Regions from separate parts of the Clostridium sp. Marseille-Q7071 genome, predicted to be linked through region 3. Evidence: riboswitches for the same ligand, from Rfam matches in the RefSeq annotation. Region 3 holds a riboswitch; each other region holds the start of a gene.

Region 1 (6,088 bases), 4.4 Mb from region 3:
CTTTTTAGAGATTTAATAATACTTATTCTTGGTAGAATATAGAGTAGCAAGATTTATTATTCCATTTTTAACACTTATGCCAATAATGTACGCCATATCTGAAACAACTGTTATAGGAATTAATTTTCTTAAAAATCCTAAAGCTCATATTCATATTTCAGTAGTATGTCTTGTATTAAACTTAATAGGGAATATCATATTAGTTCCTATGTATGGAGGAAAGGGAGCAGCTATTTCTACAGGGCTTTCTAACATTATATTTTTTATAATGAGAACTTCTATTTCACTAAAGCATTTTAAAGTAAATTATCACTTAAAGAAATTTTCAATTATAACATTGGCATTTACATCTTATGTACTATATGCAACTTTTAATAAGGTTAATATGATTTATATATTTATAGGAATTGGAGAGCTTTTATTATTATATATACTTTATAAAGATTATATAAATAGGGGAATATCAATATTTATTAAAAAGTATATTAAGAAATAGTTTATATATACTACAGCAAAATTAAAAACATCTTAATTTATTATATGAAAAATTAAGATGCTTTAACTAATTGAGAATTAATTTCGACCTTAAATGTCAATTGTCCTCGTCAATTCTCCATTGACAAAGTTGTTAATTAAAATATTTAAAGGCATAGCTATACTTAGATATACAACAACTTTTTAACCATTATGACTATATGTTAAGGGAACTAAAATATTGACATAATAATATAGAAGTATAAAATAAAGTTATATGTCTTTTAAGACAACTATAAAGAGAACGTTAAATGAAGGAGAACTATTATGAAGAAGGATAGTTTGATAAGTAAGTTTTTATCTTTTTCCATTGGAAGTTGGATTAGCATTCTTATAGCAGTTGTAACAACTCCTATAACTACTAGACTTTTATCACCAGAGGAATTTGGTAAATTTTCAATGTTTGAGTTATACACAAATATAACAATGGCTTTTATAATTTGTGGAATAGACCAAGCCTTTGTTAGATTTTTTTATGAAGAGAAAGAGGAGGACAGAAAGAACTTACTCTTTAGTTGTTTAAAAATTCCTTTTATACTAAATATAGCTTCTATATTGATATTAGTTTTATTTGGCAAACAAATATCTAACTATTTATTTGGAGAATATAGTATAAGAATAATTATATTATTAATAGTACATACAACATTTCTAATACTTAATAGATTTGCAACTATGCTAATTAGAATGCAGCAAAAGGGAAAAGCATATTCTGCACTTTTAATAGCACAGAAAGTTTCAAATTTAATATTTATACTTCTATCAGCAGGATTTTTTAACAGAGATTTTAGAACACTAGCTTATGCAGCCTTTTTCTCTAATCTTGTAGTTACATTGGTGGGGGTAGTGGTAGAACTTAATTATTGGAACATATTTACTTTAAATAAAAAAGATTATAAGAGAAGTCAAAAAGAAATATTAGAATATGGAATACCATTGCTATTTACTTTTGTAATCACTTGGCTTTTCCAATCAGCAGATAAAATAGCGATTAAACATTTTAATGACTTGAATGAAGTTGGAATATATGGATCAGCTTTTAAAATTATTTCTATATTAAATATAATTCAAAGTTCTTTTACAACATTTTGGGTTCCAGTAGCATTTGAACGTTATGAAAAAGATCCTAATGATACAAAGTTTTTTGAGAAAATGAACTTATTAATAACAGTGGTAATGATGCTTGGAGGCATACTTCTAATATTATTTAGAGATTTAATAATATTATTACTTGGTAAAGAATATAGAAGTGCTATTTTCTTAATTCCATTCTTAAGTTTTATGCCAATAATGTACACAATATCTGAAACTACTGTTATGGGAATTAATTTCCTTAAAAATCCTAGATCACATATATATATTGCAGCAGTATCATGCATAGCTAATATAATAGGTAATATTATATTAGTACCTATATATGGTGCAAAAGGTGCAGCTATTTCAACAGGAATTTCTTATATAATATTCTTTGCTATGAGAACTTTTATATCTTTAAAGCATTTTAGAGTTAACTATCATATAAAGGAATTCTCTATAATGACCGTAGCATTAACACTCTACGTATTATACTCAACTTTTATGGAAGTTAACTTAGTTTATATACTTATAGGAATAGGTGAAATCATTCTGTTAATGGTTGTATATAAGGATTATTTAGGAGAAGGACTAAAAAAACTCAAATTAAAATTGAAAAAAAATTAAAAGTACTTGAAAAAAATTTAAAATAGATATAGAATAGTATGTAAGAAAAAAATAATAAAAAAATAATAACACTTATTAAGAGTGGTGGAGGGACTGGCCCTATGAAACCCGGCAACCAGTACATTATGTACATTGGTGCTAAATCCTGCAACGTTATGTTGAGAGATGAGGATACTTTGGTATATCAAGCCCGAGGATTTCCTCGGGCTTTAATTTATTTATTCGCGAATAATATTTATTATACAATATTTACTATTTTTAGATAATATTTATCATCTAATATATATAAGATAAAACAATTAATTAAGATACAATATCTATTTCCTGCTAGTAAGATATAAAATTCGACTTAAGTTTGAGTTATTACTATATTCTGATGAAATAATAAAATGAAAGCTGTAGTGATACATTCACAAGTCAATTTTTGAAGATACTAAATAAGTATCTTAGAATATAAGCAGCTAATTATAATAATTAGTAATTTATATCTAGAACTTTATTGATTTCTTTTATGATAGAAAAAAGTTTTTAGTAATATTAAAAATTATTCACAATTATGAAATAGATATAGTGTATAGCAAATTATGTACTAAAAAAAGGGGTGATACTTTTGATAGAAATTTTGTCAGTAGAAAAAAGCTTCGGAGACTTAAAAGTACTGAAGGATATAAACTTAAAGATAAATAAAGGAGAAATATTTGGCATAGTTGGTCATAGTGGTGTAGGTAAGTCTACATTACTAAGATGTCTAAATAAACTAGAAAAGTATGATAGTGGCATTATAAAAATAGAAAATAGAGAAATAAATAACTTGCAAGGAAAGGAACTGAGAGAATTTAGAAAAAATTTAGGAATGATTTTTCAAAATTTTTCTCTTCTTGAAAGGAAAACTGTATTTGAAAATATTGCGTTACCATTAGAATGCTGGGGATTTGATAAAAATTATATAAAGTCAAAAGTTTTAGAACTATTAAAGGTAGTTAATTTAGAAGATAAAGTTAATTCTAAACCTAAAGAGCTTAGTGGAGGACAAAAACAAAGAGTAGCAATAGCTAGGGCATTAGCTTTAGATCCGCATATACTTTTATGTGATGAAGCAACTTCTGCATTGGATCCAAAAACAACTAAGGATATACTAAATCTTCTTAGAGAGATTAATGAAAGACTTAACATAACTATAATTATAGTTACTCATCAAATGGAAGTAATAAGAGAAGCTTGTAATAGGGTTGCAATTATGGAGAGTGGAGAAATAGTAGAGATGGGAGAGGTTGAAGAGCTTTTTATAAAGCCGCCTAAAGCTTTAAAAAGATTGATAGGAGAGGAAGAAATTGTTCCAGCTAGTGGAGTAAATATAAAAATATTTTTTCCTAAAGAAGCATCTAATGAAAGCATTATAACTTCTATGGCAAGAGAATTAAATATTGATATGTCTATAGTGTGGGGAAAGCTTGAAAGATTTAGAGACGATGTGCTAGGAAGTCTCGTAATTAATATTGATAATTGTAATAAAGAAAAAGTTATTGATTATCTTTCAACTAGAAATATATCTTGGGAGGTGATTAATAATGAGTAGTGAGATTATAACCCTATTAAAAGGTATATTATTAAAAGGTTTTTTAGAGACTTTATATATGGTATTTTGGTCTACAATATTTGCTGTAATATTGGGGTTTTTATTAGCATTAGTATTGACAGTTACTAATAGAGATGGATTAAAGCCTAATAGATTAATATATAAAGCTCTAGATGTGGTTATAAATATTTTAAGATCATTTCCTTTTATAATATTAATAATAGCCATAATTCCTTTGACTAAAGTTTTAACAGGATCAATAATTGGTGAAAAAGCAGCGATTGTACCTTTAACTATAGGAGCGGCACCTTTTGTCGCAAGGGTAGTAGAGTCAGCATTAAATGAGGTAGATAAATCATTGATAGAAGCAGCCAAATCCTTTGGAGCCAGCAACTTTCAAATATTATTTAAAGTAATAGTAAAGGAAGCTATGCCTTCTATAATATCAGCTATAACTTTAACTACAATCACTATCATAGGATATTCAGCAATGGCTGGTGCAGTAGGGGCAGGAGGATTAGGCTCTGTTGCTATAATGTATGGATACAACATGTTTAATGAAAAGGTAATGATATATACGATTATTGTATTAATACTTTTAGTACAATGCATTCAATCCTTTGGAAATATAGTTTATAAGAAATTGAAATAATAGGGAGGTAATTTAAATGAAAAAAATTTTAACAATAATATTGAGTGGTTTATTAGTCTTTACATTAGGAGCATGTGGGAAAAAAGCTGATAGTAAAAAATTAACAGTAGGTGCAACAGCAGTACCTCATGCAGAAATATTAGAGGAAGTTAAACCAATATTAAAAGAAAAAGGATATGAGCTTGAAATTAAAGTTTTTTCCGACTATGTATTACCTAACAGAGCAGTAGAAGATGGTGAGCTGGACGCAAACTTTTTTCAACATATTCCATATCTCGAAGAATTTAATAAGAATCACAAAACTAATATAGTTGCATTAAATAAAGTTCATTTAGAGCCATTAGGATTATATTCAAAGAAAATAAAAAACTTAGATGAATTAAAAGACGGTATAACTATAACAATACCAAATGATCCTACTAATGGATCAAGAGCATTAAAACTATTAGAGGAAAATAAAATTATAAAACTTCAAAACAAAGATTTAGTTTCTAAATTAGATATAGTAGAGAATCCTAAGAATATAAAGATACAAGAAATAGATGCACCTCAACTCTCAAGAACTTTAGATGATGTGGAAGCTTCTATAATTAATACAAATTATGCACTGCAAGCTAATTTAAATCCTACTAAAGATGCTATAGTAATTGAAGATAAGGAATCACCTTATGCTAATATAATAGCAGTTAAAAGTGGAAATGAAGATAAAGAAGATATAAAAGCTCTATGTGAAGCTATAGCTTCAGAAAAAATTAAAAAATTTATAGAAGAGAAATATAATGGAAGTATAATACCGTCATTTTAAGGAATTTTATAATGTATTGATGCAAAGGGGCTGTTTTAGAATTAATTTTTTAAATTAATTCTAAAACAGCCCCTTCAAATTTTTTTTTGGTTTAAATCTCATATTTATTTAACTTTTTTAATATGTAATTTAGAGTTAAATTTAGTAAATAAGCTTATTAAATTGTATATTTTAAATAATTTTCAATAAAATAAGATGAATTTATAACAATTACTTTTGAATATTAAAAAAATAATTACATAAGAAGGAAAAAATTCAACAATATAGAATATATAGATACAAAGCAGAAAGCGAGGGAAAAATAATATGAAAAAATCTAGATACAATTTTTTCTTTGATTTTGAAAGAGATGAGAAAAAAGTAGTGGCTTATAACGCTAGAACTAATTCATTAGCTTTGATGGATAAGAAAGATTTAAATAAATTTTTAGATTTTGAGAAAGAAAAAAATAGCATTAGTGAAGAATTACTTAATGATTTGGAATATGGGGGATTTATTGTACAGGATGATTATGATGAACTAAAAGAAATAAGATATTCATTATTTAAAAGTAGATTTGGGACAACTTCACTAGGACTTACTATAGCGCCTACATTAAATTGTAATTTTGGATGTGTGTATTGCTATGAAAAAAATAGTAGAAATACTACTGTAATGGATGAAGATATACAGAAACAAATAATAGAATTAATAAAACAACATTCATCAAGTATACATACTTTATCAATTGTTTGGTATGGAGGGGAACCTCTTTTAGCGATGGATGTGATTGAAAAGATGTCTAAAGAGATAATTAAGATTTGTGAAGAAAAGAATATTA
Region 2 (6,088 bases), 4.5 Mb from region 3:
GAAAGATACTTCAACAAATTTTGAGTCTGTATTAAAAAGCCGATATATGTTTAATTCAATAATCCTTTTATTAATTGTCACTATTGTATTTTCTATTATTATTTCAGTATCTATAGGGCAAGTGTCTATTCCTTTTAATGAATCCTGTAGAATATTGATTTATAAATTAACAGGTATACAAATTGGGAATCTTAGTCAACTTACGTCAGGAATGTTTGTAGATATTATTTGGCAGATTCGTTTTCCAAGAGTATTGTTAGCAATGATTGTTGGTTCAGGGCTTGCTTTATGTGGAGCTGTTATGCAAGCTTCTGTACAAAATCCATTGGCTGATCCATATATATTGGGTATTTCCTCAGGTGCTTCTTTAGGAGCAACATTTTCTATAATGATAGGTTTTGCTAGTACAAGTATTATCGGTGAGATGGGGATTGCTTTTTGGGCATTTATTGGAGCTTTAGGAGCTGCTATTTTGGTCTTGGTGCTCTCGAGTATTGGTGGCAAAATGTCTTCTGTCAAGTTAGTTCTTGCTGGAACAGTAATTAATGCGTTATGTAGTGCATTTTCAAATTTTATTGTTTATTTTGCAAAAGACTCAGAAGGAATTCGTTCTATAACTTTTTGGACAATGGGTAGTCTTGCTTCTGCCAAGTGGGAGGATTTACCCTTAATCGGAACGGTTGTGATGATAGCTATTATTTTTTCTTGTTACAATCAAGAATAATGAACACAATGTTAGTGGGCGATGAAGCTGCAGTTACTTTAGGAATTAATCTTAATTTTTATAGAAGGCTTTATATGGTTATTTCATCTATAGTTACAGGTGTAATTGTAGCAACATGCGGTATCATTGGATTCGTTGGTTTAATTATTCCTCATATAGTTAGAAGTGTTGTTGGTTCTGATCATAAGCGGCTTTTACCAGCAGGTATCCTTACTAGTGCGATTTTCCTTATTTGGACAGATATATTGGCAAGAACAATCATACCAAAAGGTGAATTGCCAATTGGTATTGTCACAGCTCTTCTTGGTGCTCCTATGTTTATGTATATGTTAATTAAGAAAAGTTACGGATTTGGAGGAAAATAATATGAATTTAAAAGTTGATAATATGCAAGTTGCACTTTCAGGAGCTGATATTATAAAAGACATTTCTCTCTATGTTGGTAGTGGACAATTTGTTGGTATTATTGGGCCTTTTAATGGATGTGGAAAATCCACTTTGTTAAAAAGTATATATAAAGTAATTAAGCCTAAACAAGGATCGGTATTTTTAGATGAGAAAGATGTTTTAAAATCTAGTCCAAAGTCAATTTCCAAAACAATGGGAGTTGTTGGACAATTTAATGATATGAGTTTTGACTTTACTGTATATGAAATGGTCATGATGGGTAGAACCCCTCACAAAAATTTAATGCAATCAAATAATAAAAGTGATTATGAAATTGTTAATGAAGCCCTTAAGAAAGTAGATTTAGTTTCATATTCAAATAGAAGTTATCTAACTCTTTCCGGCGGTGAAAAACAAAGAGTTATATTAGCTAGAGCTATTGCTCAGCAACCTAAATTTTTAATACTTGATGAACCAACAAATCATTTAGATATTAAATACCAATTACAAATTTTATCAATTGTTAAGTCTTTAAAAGTTGGCACTTTGGCTGCATTACATGATCTTTCTCTTGCTGCAACCTATTGTGATATTTTATATGTTTTAAAAAGTGGAGAAGTAATTGCAAATGGAGTTCCTAATGAAATTCTAACAAAAGAGCTTATAAAGCACGTATATGAAATTGATTGTGAAATTTATAAGAATCCTGTAACTGGTGGACTAGCTATTGCTTACAATCCTATATTAAATTGAACATAATTTATTTCAATAATTTAAAGATATATAGATTACTTTAAATTATGTGAAAAAAGAAAAAATGCTATTCTAGAAGACGAAATTTAAGTTTTTAACTTAAATAGATATTTGGAGGTGTTTGATTTGGAAACTGATATGACAAAAGGGAAGCCAATGAAGATGATCATTCGATTTGCAATTCCAATGTTTATTGGTAATTTGTTTCAGCAATTTTATAATATTGTTGATACAATTATTGTGGGTCGATTTGTGGGAAAAGAGGCATTAGCTGCTGTTGGTTCATCCTTTGCAATTATGACATTTGTGACATCTATTTTGATTGGGCTTTCTATGGGAGCGTCTGCACTTTTTTCTCAACTTTTTGGTGCAAAGCGATATGAAGAATTGAAAAAAGCAATTTCAACTTCCTTTATATTTATTTTTATTATAAGCATTACGCTTACGGTAATAACATCTCTATTTATGGGGCAAATAATTCAGTTGTTTCAAATGCCACCAGAAACAAGAGCATATGCTGCTGATTATTTGAGATTTATATTTGCAGGGCTAATTTTTTCAGGAGTTTATAATGCATTTTCTTTTTTACTTAGAGCTATTGGCGATTCCAAATCCCCACTTTACTTTTTAATTTTATCTGCTGTAATCAATATAATTTTAGACTTGGTTTTTACTATAATATTAAATATGGAAGTAACAGGTGTTGCATTGGCAACATTTATTGCTCAGGTATTTCAGCGGTTAGCTGTGCTGTGTATGCAATTAAACGTATAGATTTTATTAAATTTAAGCGTCAAGATATTGTATTTGATAGGCAGATGTTTAAAACAGTTGCTAGTTATTCTATTTTAACTGCTGTACAACAATCTGCATCAAGCTTTGGTATGATGATGATTCAAAGTATCGTTAATACTTTTGGTGCTATAGTAATGGCGGTACTTTGCAGCTGCTTCAAAGATTGATTCTTTTGCTAATATACCTATGCAGGATTTTGGTAATGCTTTTTCTACCTATGTTGCGCAAAATAAAGGTGCAGGAAATATGAAAAGAATTCGTGAAGGGATCCGTGGTGTTTCAAAAGTTATAGTTATATTTTCGCTGGCTATTTCTATACTGGTTTTTGTTTTTGCACCACAGTTGGTATTAATTTTCGTTAAGAAGGAAGCTATTGATGTTATTGAAGTTAGCGTGTATTATTTACGTATTGTATGTGTTACTTATACATTGCTTGGATTTTTACAAATGTTTTATGGGTTTTATCGTGGACTTGGCGAAGTTAATGTGTCTATTATTCTCACTTTTGTTTCCCAAGGAACTAGAGTACTCTTGGCATATGGTCTTGCAATAACACCTTTAGGATTTACTGGGATATGTTTAGCAATTCCTATTGGATGGTTTTTATCAGATACCTTAGGTATTTTTACGTATAAAAAAATTATGGGGAGAGAGGAAGGGATAGTAATTTAGAATTTATTAAGTTTATTTAATAGAGACTTTGACTGAAAATAAATTGCAATTACTTTTGACTTAAAATAAGTTATACCTAGATTATGTATATATTGCAAAAGACATCCTTATAGAGTGTCTTTTTGTAATATATGTAAGATTTGTGGGAAAATTTTCTCCTTAATATAATTTACAGTAGCAATGTTGACAGGGAAATGACATTATGTTAGTATTTATCTAGTAAACTTAATAATAAAATATTTACTCTTATCAAGAGAGGTGGAGGGAAACGGGCCCTGTGAAACCCGGCAACCGGTGCGTATGTACAACGGTGCCAATTCCTGCGGAAGTAATTCTGCAAGATAAGAGAGTGCAAGTATGTATATTTAGCCTCTTCTTATCTAAGAAGAGTTTTTTTATTTTATAAACGTAGTGAGGAGGAGATTAAGAAATGAGAAGATTATTTACTTCAGAGTCAGTTACAGAAGGACATCCAGATAAAATGTGTGATCAAATATCAGATGCGGTTTTAGATAGTATATTAGAGAACGATCCTAATGCTAGAGTAGCTTGTGAAACAGCAGTAACTACTGGTATGGTTATGGTTATGGGAGAGATAACTACTAATTGTTATGTAGATATTCCAAAGGTAGTTAGAAAAACTGTAGAAGAAATAGGGTATACAAGGGCTAAATTTGGATTTGATTGCAATACTTGTGCTGTATTAACATCTATTGATGAACAATCTCCAGATATAGCTCAAGGTGTTGATGAGGCAATAGAAAAAAGAGGACAAGAAAAAGAGGAAATTGAAGCTGTAGGAGCTGGAGATCAGGGAATGATGTTTGGATTTGCTACATCTGAAACTGAAGAATATATGCCTCTTCCAATAGCTATGGCTCATAGATTATCAAGAAGATTGGCAGAAATTAGAAAAAACGGAACTTTATCATATTTAAGACCAGATGGAAAAACTCAAGTTACAGTTGAATATGAGGATGAAAAACCAGTAAGAATAGATACAATAGTTATATCAACTCAACATTGCCCAGATGTTTCTCAAGAGCAAATTTATGAAGACTTAATGAAACATGTTATAAATGCTATAGTACCATCTGAATTATTAGATGAAAATACTAAATACTATATTAATCCAACTGGAAAGTTTGTTATAGGTGGACCACAAGGTGATTCAGGATTAACAGGAAGAAAAATAATTGTTGACACTTATGGTGGATACGGAAGACATGGCGGTGGAGCATTCTCAGGAAAAGATCCAACAAAAGTTGACCGTTCAGCTGCATATGCTGCAAGATGGGTGGCTAAAAATCTAGTAGCTGCAGGAGTTGCATATAAACTAGAAGTAGAACTTGCATACGCTATAGGAGTAGCTAATCCTGTATCAATTGAAGTTGATACTTTTGGAACAGGAAAGGTATCAGATGATAAGATTGTCGAAATAATTAAAGAAGTATTCGATTTAAGACCTGGTGCTATAATAAAAGAATTAGAATTAAGAAGACCGATATACAGACAAACAGCTGCTTATGGACACTTCGGAAGAACAGACTTAGATCTTCCATGGGAAAAATTAAGTAAAGTAGCTCAAATTAGAAGATATATATAGTAATAAAACCCTGTACTTGATTTAGTACAGGGTTTTATTTTATATATAATGCTACATATATTAATCATTAAATAGAAAATTGTTAATTTACATTTAAAAGGTTTGTAATGATTCTGAAATGGTAAAAATATATTATGAATAGGGTATATTATATTTAATTCACAATTTACAATGCAAAATTCACAATTAATGCAAAATTCACAATTATGGACATTTCTCAGCAGAATCTGAGAAATTTAAAATTGATTTATTTTTAAAGTGACATAGTCACTTTAATTAAAAGATCTATTTAAAGAAATTAATTTACAGAATTAATTTCAACTATAGTTGTCAATTGTCAATTCTTAATTCTCCATTGATTAAACTATTCCCTAGAGGTGAAGAACTAATTTTTCCCTTAATTGTGAATTGTGCATTATTTTAGGTTGTACATTGAAATACTTTAATAAGGCAATTAGATTTATCTATATATTGGGTTTAAAATTAGAAACCCTATAAGGGGCTATGTTATAATTAATCAAAAGAAGAATTTTTAGGAGAGATTTTCATGACAGATATAACAGGGATAATAGATGATATTGTCTTTAAAAATGAGGATAATGGTTATACCATTGCCAATATAAGAAATGGTAATATTAAAAAAACTATTGTAGGTATAATCCCTTATATTAGTGAAGGTCAGCATTATAAGGTAACTGGAGAGTGGGTAATTCATCCTAAATTTGGTGAACAGCTAAAAGTACTAAGTATTGAAGAAATTTTACCAAGTAGTATTTTAGGGATAGAGAAGTATTTAGCTAGTGGGGTTATCTCAGGAATAGGACCTGTTACTGCAAAAAAGATAGTTGATTTTTTTGGAGAAAGAACTTTAGAAGTTTTAGATAATAATATAGAGCGATTAAGAGAAATTAATGGTATAGGGGAGAAAAAAATTGAACTTATAATGAAATCTTATTCCTCACAAAAAGAACTTAGAAGCATTATGATTTTTTTTCAAACCTATGGAATCTCCGCTAATCAATGTATGAAAATATATAAAAGATTTGGAGCAAATTCTGTAGGAATTGTTAAAGAAAATCCATATATATTAACAGAAACTATATCAGGAATAGGTTTTAAAACAGCAGACAATATAGCAAAAAATTTAGGCA
Region 3 (6,088 bases):
GTTTTTTCGCAAGTGATTCCCTAAAGTTCTGCGCCCCCCAAGTAATGGAATATTGATGAATATCTTTGTATACAGTATCACTTAAAGAATCTAATAATTCTTTAGGTGGATCAAAGTCTGGAAATCCTTGTGATAGGTTTACTGCATTATATTCATTTGAAATTCTTGTCATTTTTCTAATTATTGACTCAGTGAAACAATCTGTTCTATTGCTCAAATTCACCATAATACACTTCCTTTTTAAAATTTAATAACTCGTCTTTAATTTTTTTCTTATTTTCAAATAGTATAATTTACTTTTCTTTCATCTATAAGACGTTTAGCCTTATGAGTAGCCCTTGGCAAAGTTCCATCCTCTAGCACTACTACATCTTTTGGCTTCACTCCTAATCTTGCTTTAAGTGCTGCAGAAACCTTAGCTTTTACTTCTTCATCAGATTCATTGTTGTCTATTGATTTTTCTATTTCTACTATATATTTAATAGTAAAACTTTCTTCTAAAATGCGGATTACATATTCCCCCGTAATTCCTTTAAGTTTGCGAAGAACAAATTCTATATCACTAGGGAATACATTAACTCCTGAAACTATGAACATATCATCCAGTCTTCCAACTACATTTATTCTTGCATGTGTTCTTCCACAAATACATGGACTTCTGTCAACAATACCAATATCGCCTGTCCTAAATCGAATCATAGGACGTGCTTTTTTTCTTAAAGTGGTAAGTACTATCTCTCCGCGTTCACCATCAGCTACTGGTGTTCCTGTTTCTAAATCTAAGACTTCAACTAGCAGGTGGTCTTCTGCAATATGAAGTCCATTTCTAGCTTCACACATACCTGCACAAGCACCAAATATATCAGATATTCCAAAGAAATCATAAACCTTTGCTCCCCAAAGCTCCTCAATGGCATCTCTTGTTGCATCAATGGACCCGCCAGCTTCTCCTGCAACTATAATTTTATTTATTGATAAATCTTTAGCTGGATCAATTCCATTTTTCTTAGCAGTTTCTCCTAAAAACCAGGCATATGAGGGCGTTGTCCAAATTACTGTTGGTTGAAACTCCTTTAAAATGAATAAAAGTCTTTCTGAAGGAATTGTTCCTGCCCAGATACATAGTGCACCAAGGTTTTGAGCACCAATAACATCTGGTCCTCCTACAAAAAGTGAAAAGTTAAGTGCATGCACATATCTATCATTTTTCCTCATGCCTGCTGCATAAAAAAGTCTGCTTTCTACATCTTGAAATTCATCAAAATCCTGTTTTGTAAAAGGACTTAGGGTAGGAACTCCAGTTGATCCGCTTGAAGCAGAAACGAAAACCACTTCATCTTCACTTACAGCAACCATATCTCCCAAAATCGGGCTTTTAGTTTGGCGTTTACGTTCTATTTGTTTATCTACAAATGGAAATTTAGTTATGTCTGAAAGTTTTTGAAAATCAGAAGGTTTTACCCCAGCTGCATCAAAAGCTTCTTTATAGTACGTAGAGTTGCTATATGACAATTCTAATATTTCTTTAAGTTCCCTTTCTTGTAACGCCTCAAGCTCTGCCCTTGGTAATGTTTCTATTTCTTCATCCCAATATTTTTTCTCACTCATTATTAAAAACCCCCTACATTTATTTTTTATTTACTTGCTTTGCAGAAAAATCACCTAACAATTGCAAGCCTTGAACTATTATGATTAATACACCAACACAAGTTAGCATTACTGTGGTATTGTAACGTTGATAACCATATCTAATTGCTAAATTGCCTATACCACCTCCCCCTACAGTACCTGCCATAGCTGAAAATCCAATAAGAGAAATAGCTGTTATAGTAATTCCATTTATAAGCTGCGGAAGAGCTTCTGGTATAAGTATGTGAATTATTATCTCTATGGATTTAGCACCAGAGGCTACTCCTGCCTCTAAAACCCCCATATTTACCTCACTAAATGAAGCTTCTGAAAGCCTTGCATAAAAAGCTATTGCTGATACTGAAAGTGGCACTATAACTGCAGCTGGACCAATGGTTGTATGCATAATTGCGCTGCTAATTGGTATAAGCAGTACTAAAAGTATTATAAATGGTATTGATCTTGTAACATTTATAATGATCCCTGAAACTCCATTTAACATCCTGTTTTTAAAAAATAAGTGGTTAGAACTTAAAAAAAGTAAAAGTCCAAGGAGCCCGCCAATTATTATGGAAACTATTAGTGAAACAGAAACCATAATAAAAGTTTCATTAAGTGCTAATATTAATTCTTCAAAAAGGTTAAAATTATTGGATAACATGTCTAATCACCTCCGTACTATATGTGTTATTTTTTAAATATTGAATAGCTTCAGCTATACTTTCATCATTGCCGCTGATGGTTATATACAATGTTCCCATAGGTAAATCTCCAATGTACTCTATTTTTCCTTGAAGTATGCTGAAAATCACATTGTACTTACTTGAAAGTGTCGATAATATAGGCTCTGTAGCAGTTTCTCCAACATATTTAAGCTTTACAATGTGACCTTTTAAACTCTTAATAAGTTCTTCTGGCAACTGAAAATTTGAGGAATGTGCTAAAAGCTGTTTTGTATATTCATTTTGAGGATTTGCAAATAAATCGTAAACCAGCCTTTCTTCTACAACTTTTCCTTTATCCATTACTGCAACTCTATTACATATTGACTTTATGACCTCTAATTCATGAGTAATAATTACAATGGTCATTCCAAATTGTTCATTTATATCTTTGAGAAGCTTTAAAATAGATGCTGTAGTTTCAAGGTCAAGTGCTGAGGTTGGTTCATCACACAATAATATTTTGGCATTATTAGCCATTGCTCTTGCAATTCCTACTCTTTGCTTTTGTCCTCCGCTTAATTTTGAAGGGTAGACCTCAGCTTTATCTTTTAATCCAACAACCTGAAGAAGTTCATTAACCCTAATATTGATTTCTTCTTTAGTTTTACCAGCAGTTTTAAGTGAAAATCCAATATTCTCATAAACAGTTTTGTTTAAAACTAAATTAAAGTGCTGAAATATCATGCCTATTCCTCGTCTTAATTCTCTTAATTCTTTCCCTTTATAATTTATAATGTTTTTATTATTGATCATTATTTCCCCACTGGAAGGCTTCTCTAAAAGATTAATTGTTCGTAATAATGTACTTTTTCCAGCACCACTTGAACCAACTATTCCGAATATATCCCCTCTTTTAATTCTGAGGGAAACATCTGAAACAGCATGAAGTTCATCGCTTTTTTGTTTGAATTTCACATTAATATTTTTAAGTTCTATCATTCAACATGACTCCTTTTTATTAATAATCAGCTGGCTTTTGAAAAGCTTTATATTGTCCCTTAGGATCATCAATTACTGATTTAAACTTAGAAGATTTAACTACCTCTAATACATCTTTTGATAACTGAGAATCTGCATCTTCTGTTCTTACTGCTATAACATTTATATATCCATCACTAAGTTTTTCATTATATAAAGCTTCGCTAGGGTTAAGTCCTGCAGCAATTGCAAAGTTCCCATTTATAACTGCTAAATCTGCGCTATCTAAAGTCCTTGGAAGCTGTGGTGCTTCTATAAGCTTAAACTCAAGCTTTTTGGGATTCTCTGAAAGATCTTTTTCTGTTGCTATTGAATTTTCAACTTTAGGATCTATTGTAATAAGCCCTGCAGCTTCTAGTACCTTTAATGCTCTTGTTAAATTTGTAGGATCATCCGGTATTGTAACTAGAGCACCTTCTTTTAGTTCATCTAAGGATTTAACTTTATTTGAATAAACTCCCATACCTGCTGTTGGTATTTCTGCAATTGCAGTTAAATTTAAATTATTTCCAGCGCCAAATTTCTCAAGATACACAGAATGCTGAAACATATTGAGGTTAATTTCTTTATTTGCAAGTGCTTTGTTGGGTTGAACATAATCACTAAATTCCTTAATAGTTATCTTATAGCCCTTTTCTTCTAGGGAAGGTTGAATTGCATCTTTAAACATGTCACCATAAGGTCCAGCACACACACCTACTATTATGTCTTTTGCCGGAGCATCAGTTGTAGTTTTTAGGTCATTAGTCTTTCCACATGCTATTAGGCCTAAACTTAATGCAAGCGCCGCTGCTAATGATAGTATTTTTTTTGATTTCATTTTAATCATCCTTTCAATTCACATTTTTATTAATATATTTAATCAAACACTATAAAAAAAAGCTGTTCTCCTATAAGGAAAACAGCAATGATTAAATTTAATAAGCAATAAAATTGCATTATAAAATTTGCTGACATCCTTATCTCTCAGATTTTACAATCTGCAGGAATTGACACCACTACATTCGAATGAGAATGCTGGTTGTCGGGTATCATTGGGCCAGTCCCTCCACCACTCTGGATAAGTTATATTTAGTTATTAACATTTTAATTATTTAATTCTTTTATGTAATAAAAAAGCTGCTCTCCTATAAGGAAAGCAGCATGATTAACTTTAATAAACAATAAATTGTATCATAAAATTTGCTGACATCCTTATCTCTCAGATTTCACAATCTGCAGGAATTAACACCACTACATTCGAATGAGAATGCTGGTTGTCGGGCTTCATAGGACCAGTTCCTCCGCCACTCTGGATAAGTTATATTTAGTTATTAATATTTTAATTCTTTAATTCTTTTATATAATAAAAAAGCTGCTTTCCTATAAGGAAAACAGCATGATTAACTTTAATAAACAATAAATTGTATCATAAAATTTGCTATCGTCCTTATCTTTCAGATTTTACAATCTGTAGGAATTAACACCATTTCATTCGAATGAGAATGCTGGTTGTCGGGTATCATTGGGCCAGTCCCTCCACCGCTCTAGATAAGTTATATTTAGTTATTGGATTTATTATATTATCCATAACAGTAATTGTCAACACTTTTCTAAATAAAATTTTATTCCAGTTCTCTTACATTCCACTTAACAAATAGTATAAGTCCTAAATTAATTATTGCTGTCTAGTTGCTACTGCTGTTGAAAAGTCTGATACACTCCCCAGCATATTCCTTGGCGCTTATTTTTGTATAAATGCTAAATTGACTCGACACCTCGTGATATAATAAATAAAGCATTCAAATACGAAGGAGGCATTCACATGAAAAAAGCAGGTAAAATTCTTTTATATCTTTACTTCATCGTTTTGATCTGGATATTGCTTTTTAAATTTTCAGTTTCGCTGAATGATGTACTTAATCGAGTATTTTCTGGTGAGCAATTACGACATATTAACTTGATACCATTTGGAGCGTCAGGTGGCGTCAAAGAAGTTGTCTACAATATTATTATTTTTGTTCCCTTAGGTATTTTGATAGAAATAGTGAACAAAAAAAGTTCAATGGTTAAAAATGCCATCTATATTTTATTGTTTAGTCTTTTTATTGAAGTGAGTCAATCCATTTTAGCGGTCGGCGCTACGGATATAACTGATCTCTTGACTAACACTCTTGGTGGAATCTTAGGCATACTGATTTATACAACTTTAAGAAAGGTATTCAATTCAGAAAAATTAGATAAGGTACTGATAGTGATAGGTATAGTGCTTTTTGTTTTGGCTATACTATTCGTTTTATTTTTAGTATTTATTATGGGAATTCGCATTAAATTTCTAGGTTGAACGAGACTCAGCTGTTACCTTTAAAGCCAGAACAAAAATTAAAACTCAGTAGCGAATCGTTATTGAATTTACGGAACTCTGCAGAAATGTAGGGTGTTTTTAATTTTAAGCGATAATATAATTAGCTAACTAAAATTATCATAGAATGATAGAAATATCAAATGAAAGGAGTTTGTCATTAAATTATGGTCATATTAAAATGGGGAAAAATAGGCATATTACTTTAACTGCCTCAGATTCCAATGCAATACAAAAAGCCCACAATATTTTAACAAAAGAAGCCTGCAATCCTCCTACCATTAAAAGCTTAAGTAAAATGGTATTTCTAAATGAACAAAAATTAAAAGCAGGCTTTTTAGCAAAATATCATATGTGTATTAGTCAATATACTACTTCCATTAAAATGACAATGGCAGAAAATCTATTAACTACA

The links. Region 3 has a riboswitch for S-adenosylmethionine ahead of ACWPW7_RS22555 (MetQ/NlpA family ABC transporter substrate-binding protein). Riboswitches for the same ligand answer to the same signal wherever they lie in the genome.
Region 1: another riboswitch for S-adenosylmethionine. It lies ahead of ACWPW7_RS01605 (methionine ABC transporter ATP-binding protein); the one in region 3 lies ahead of ACWPW7_RS22555 (MetQ/NlpA family ABC transporter substrate-binding protein).
Region 2: another riboswitch for S-adenosylmethionine. It lies ahead of metK (methionine adenosyltransferase); the one in region 3 lies ahead of ACWPW7_RS22555 (MetQ/NlpA family ABC transporter substrate-binding protein).

What each region holds. Positions count from the first base shown of each region.
Region 1 covers NZ_CBCOPR010000001.1:349,829-355,916, reverse strand. Annotated here, with positions in the region: gene ACWPW7_RS01620 (oligosaccharide flippase family protein) at 1-42, shown strand, start outside; gene ACWPW7_RS01615 (hypothetical protein) at 77-496, shown strand; gene ACWPW7_RS01610 (lipopolysaccharide biosynthesis protein) at 802-2,235, shown strand; SAM riboswitch class I at 2,305-2,407, shown strand; gene ACWPW7_RS01605 (methionine ABC transporter ATP-binding protein) at 2,846-3,811, shown strand; gene ACWPW7_RS01600 (methionine ABC transporter permease) at 3,804-4,463, shown strand; gene ACWPW7_RS01595 (MetQ/NlpA family ABC transporter substrate-binding protein) at 4,480-5,268, shown strand; gene ACWPW7_RS01590 (radical SAM protein) at 5,575-6,088, shown strand, end outside.
Region 2 covers NZ_CBCOPR010000001.1:233,738-239,825, reverse strand. Annotated here, with positions in the region: partial or broken gene ACWPW7_RS01065 (FecCD family ABC transporter permease) at 47-1,089, shown strand; gene ACWPW7_RS01060 (ABC transporter ATP-binding protein) at 1,091-1,864, shown strand; partial or broken gene ACWPW7_RS01055 (MATE family efflux transporter) at 1,991-3,331, shown strand; SAM riboswitch class I at 3,575-3,679, shown strand; gene metK (methionine adenosyltransferase) at 3,762-4,937, shown strand; gene recD2 (SF1B family DNA helicase RecD2) at 5,485-6,088, shown strand, end outside.
Region 3 covers NZ_CBCOPR010000001.1:4,745,884-4,751,971, forward strand. Annotated here, with positions in the region: gene ACWPW7_RS22535 (pyridoxal phosphate-dependent aminotransferase) at 1-226, opposite strand, end outside; gene ACWPW7_RS22540 (phenylacetate--CoA ligase family protein) at 280-1,608, opposite strand; gene ACWPW7_RS22545 (methionine ABC transporter permease) at 1,628-2,290, opposite strand; gene ACWPW7_RS22550 (methionine ABC transporter ATP-binding protein) at 2,277-3,293, opposite strand; gene ACWPW7_RS22555 (MetQ/NlpA family ABC transporter substrate-binding protein) at 3,313-4,152, opposite strand; SAM riboswitch class I at 4,289-4,399, opposite strand; SAM riboswitch class I at 4,524-4,634, opposite strand; SAM riboswitch class I at 4,759-4,869, opposite strand; gene ACWPW7_RS22560 (VanZ family protein) at 5,137-5,655, shown strand; partial or broken gene ACWPW7_RS22565 (helix-turn-helix domain-containing protein) at 5,834-6,088, shown strand, end outside.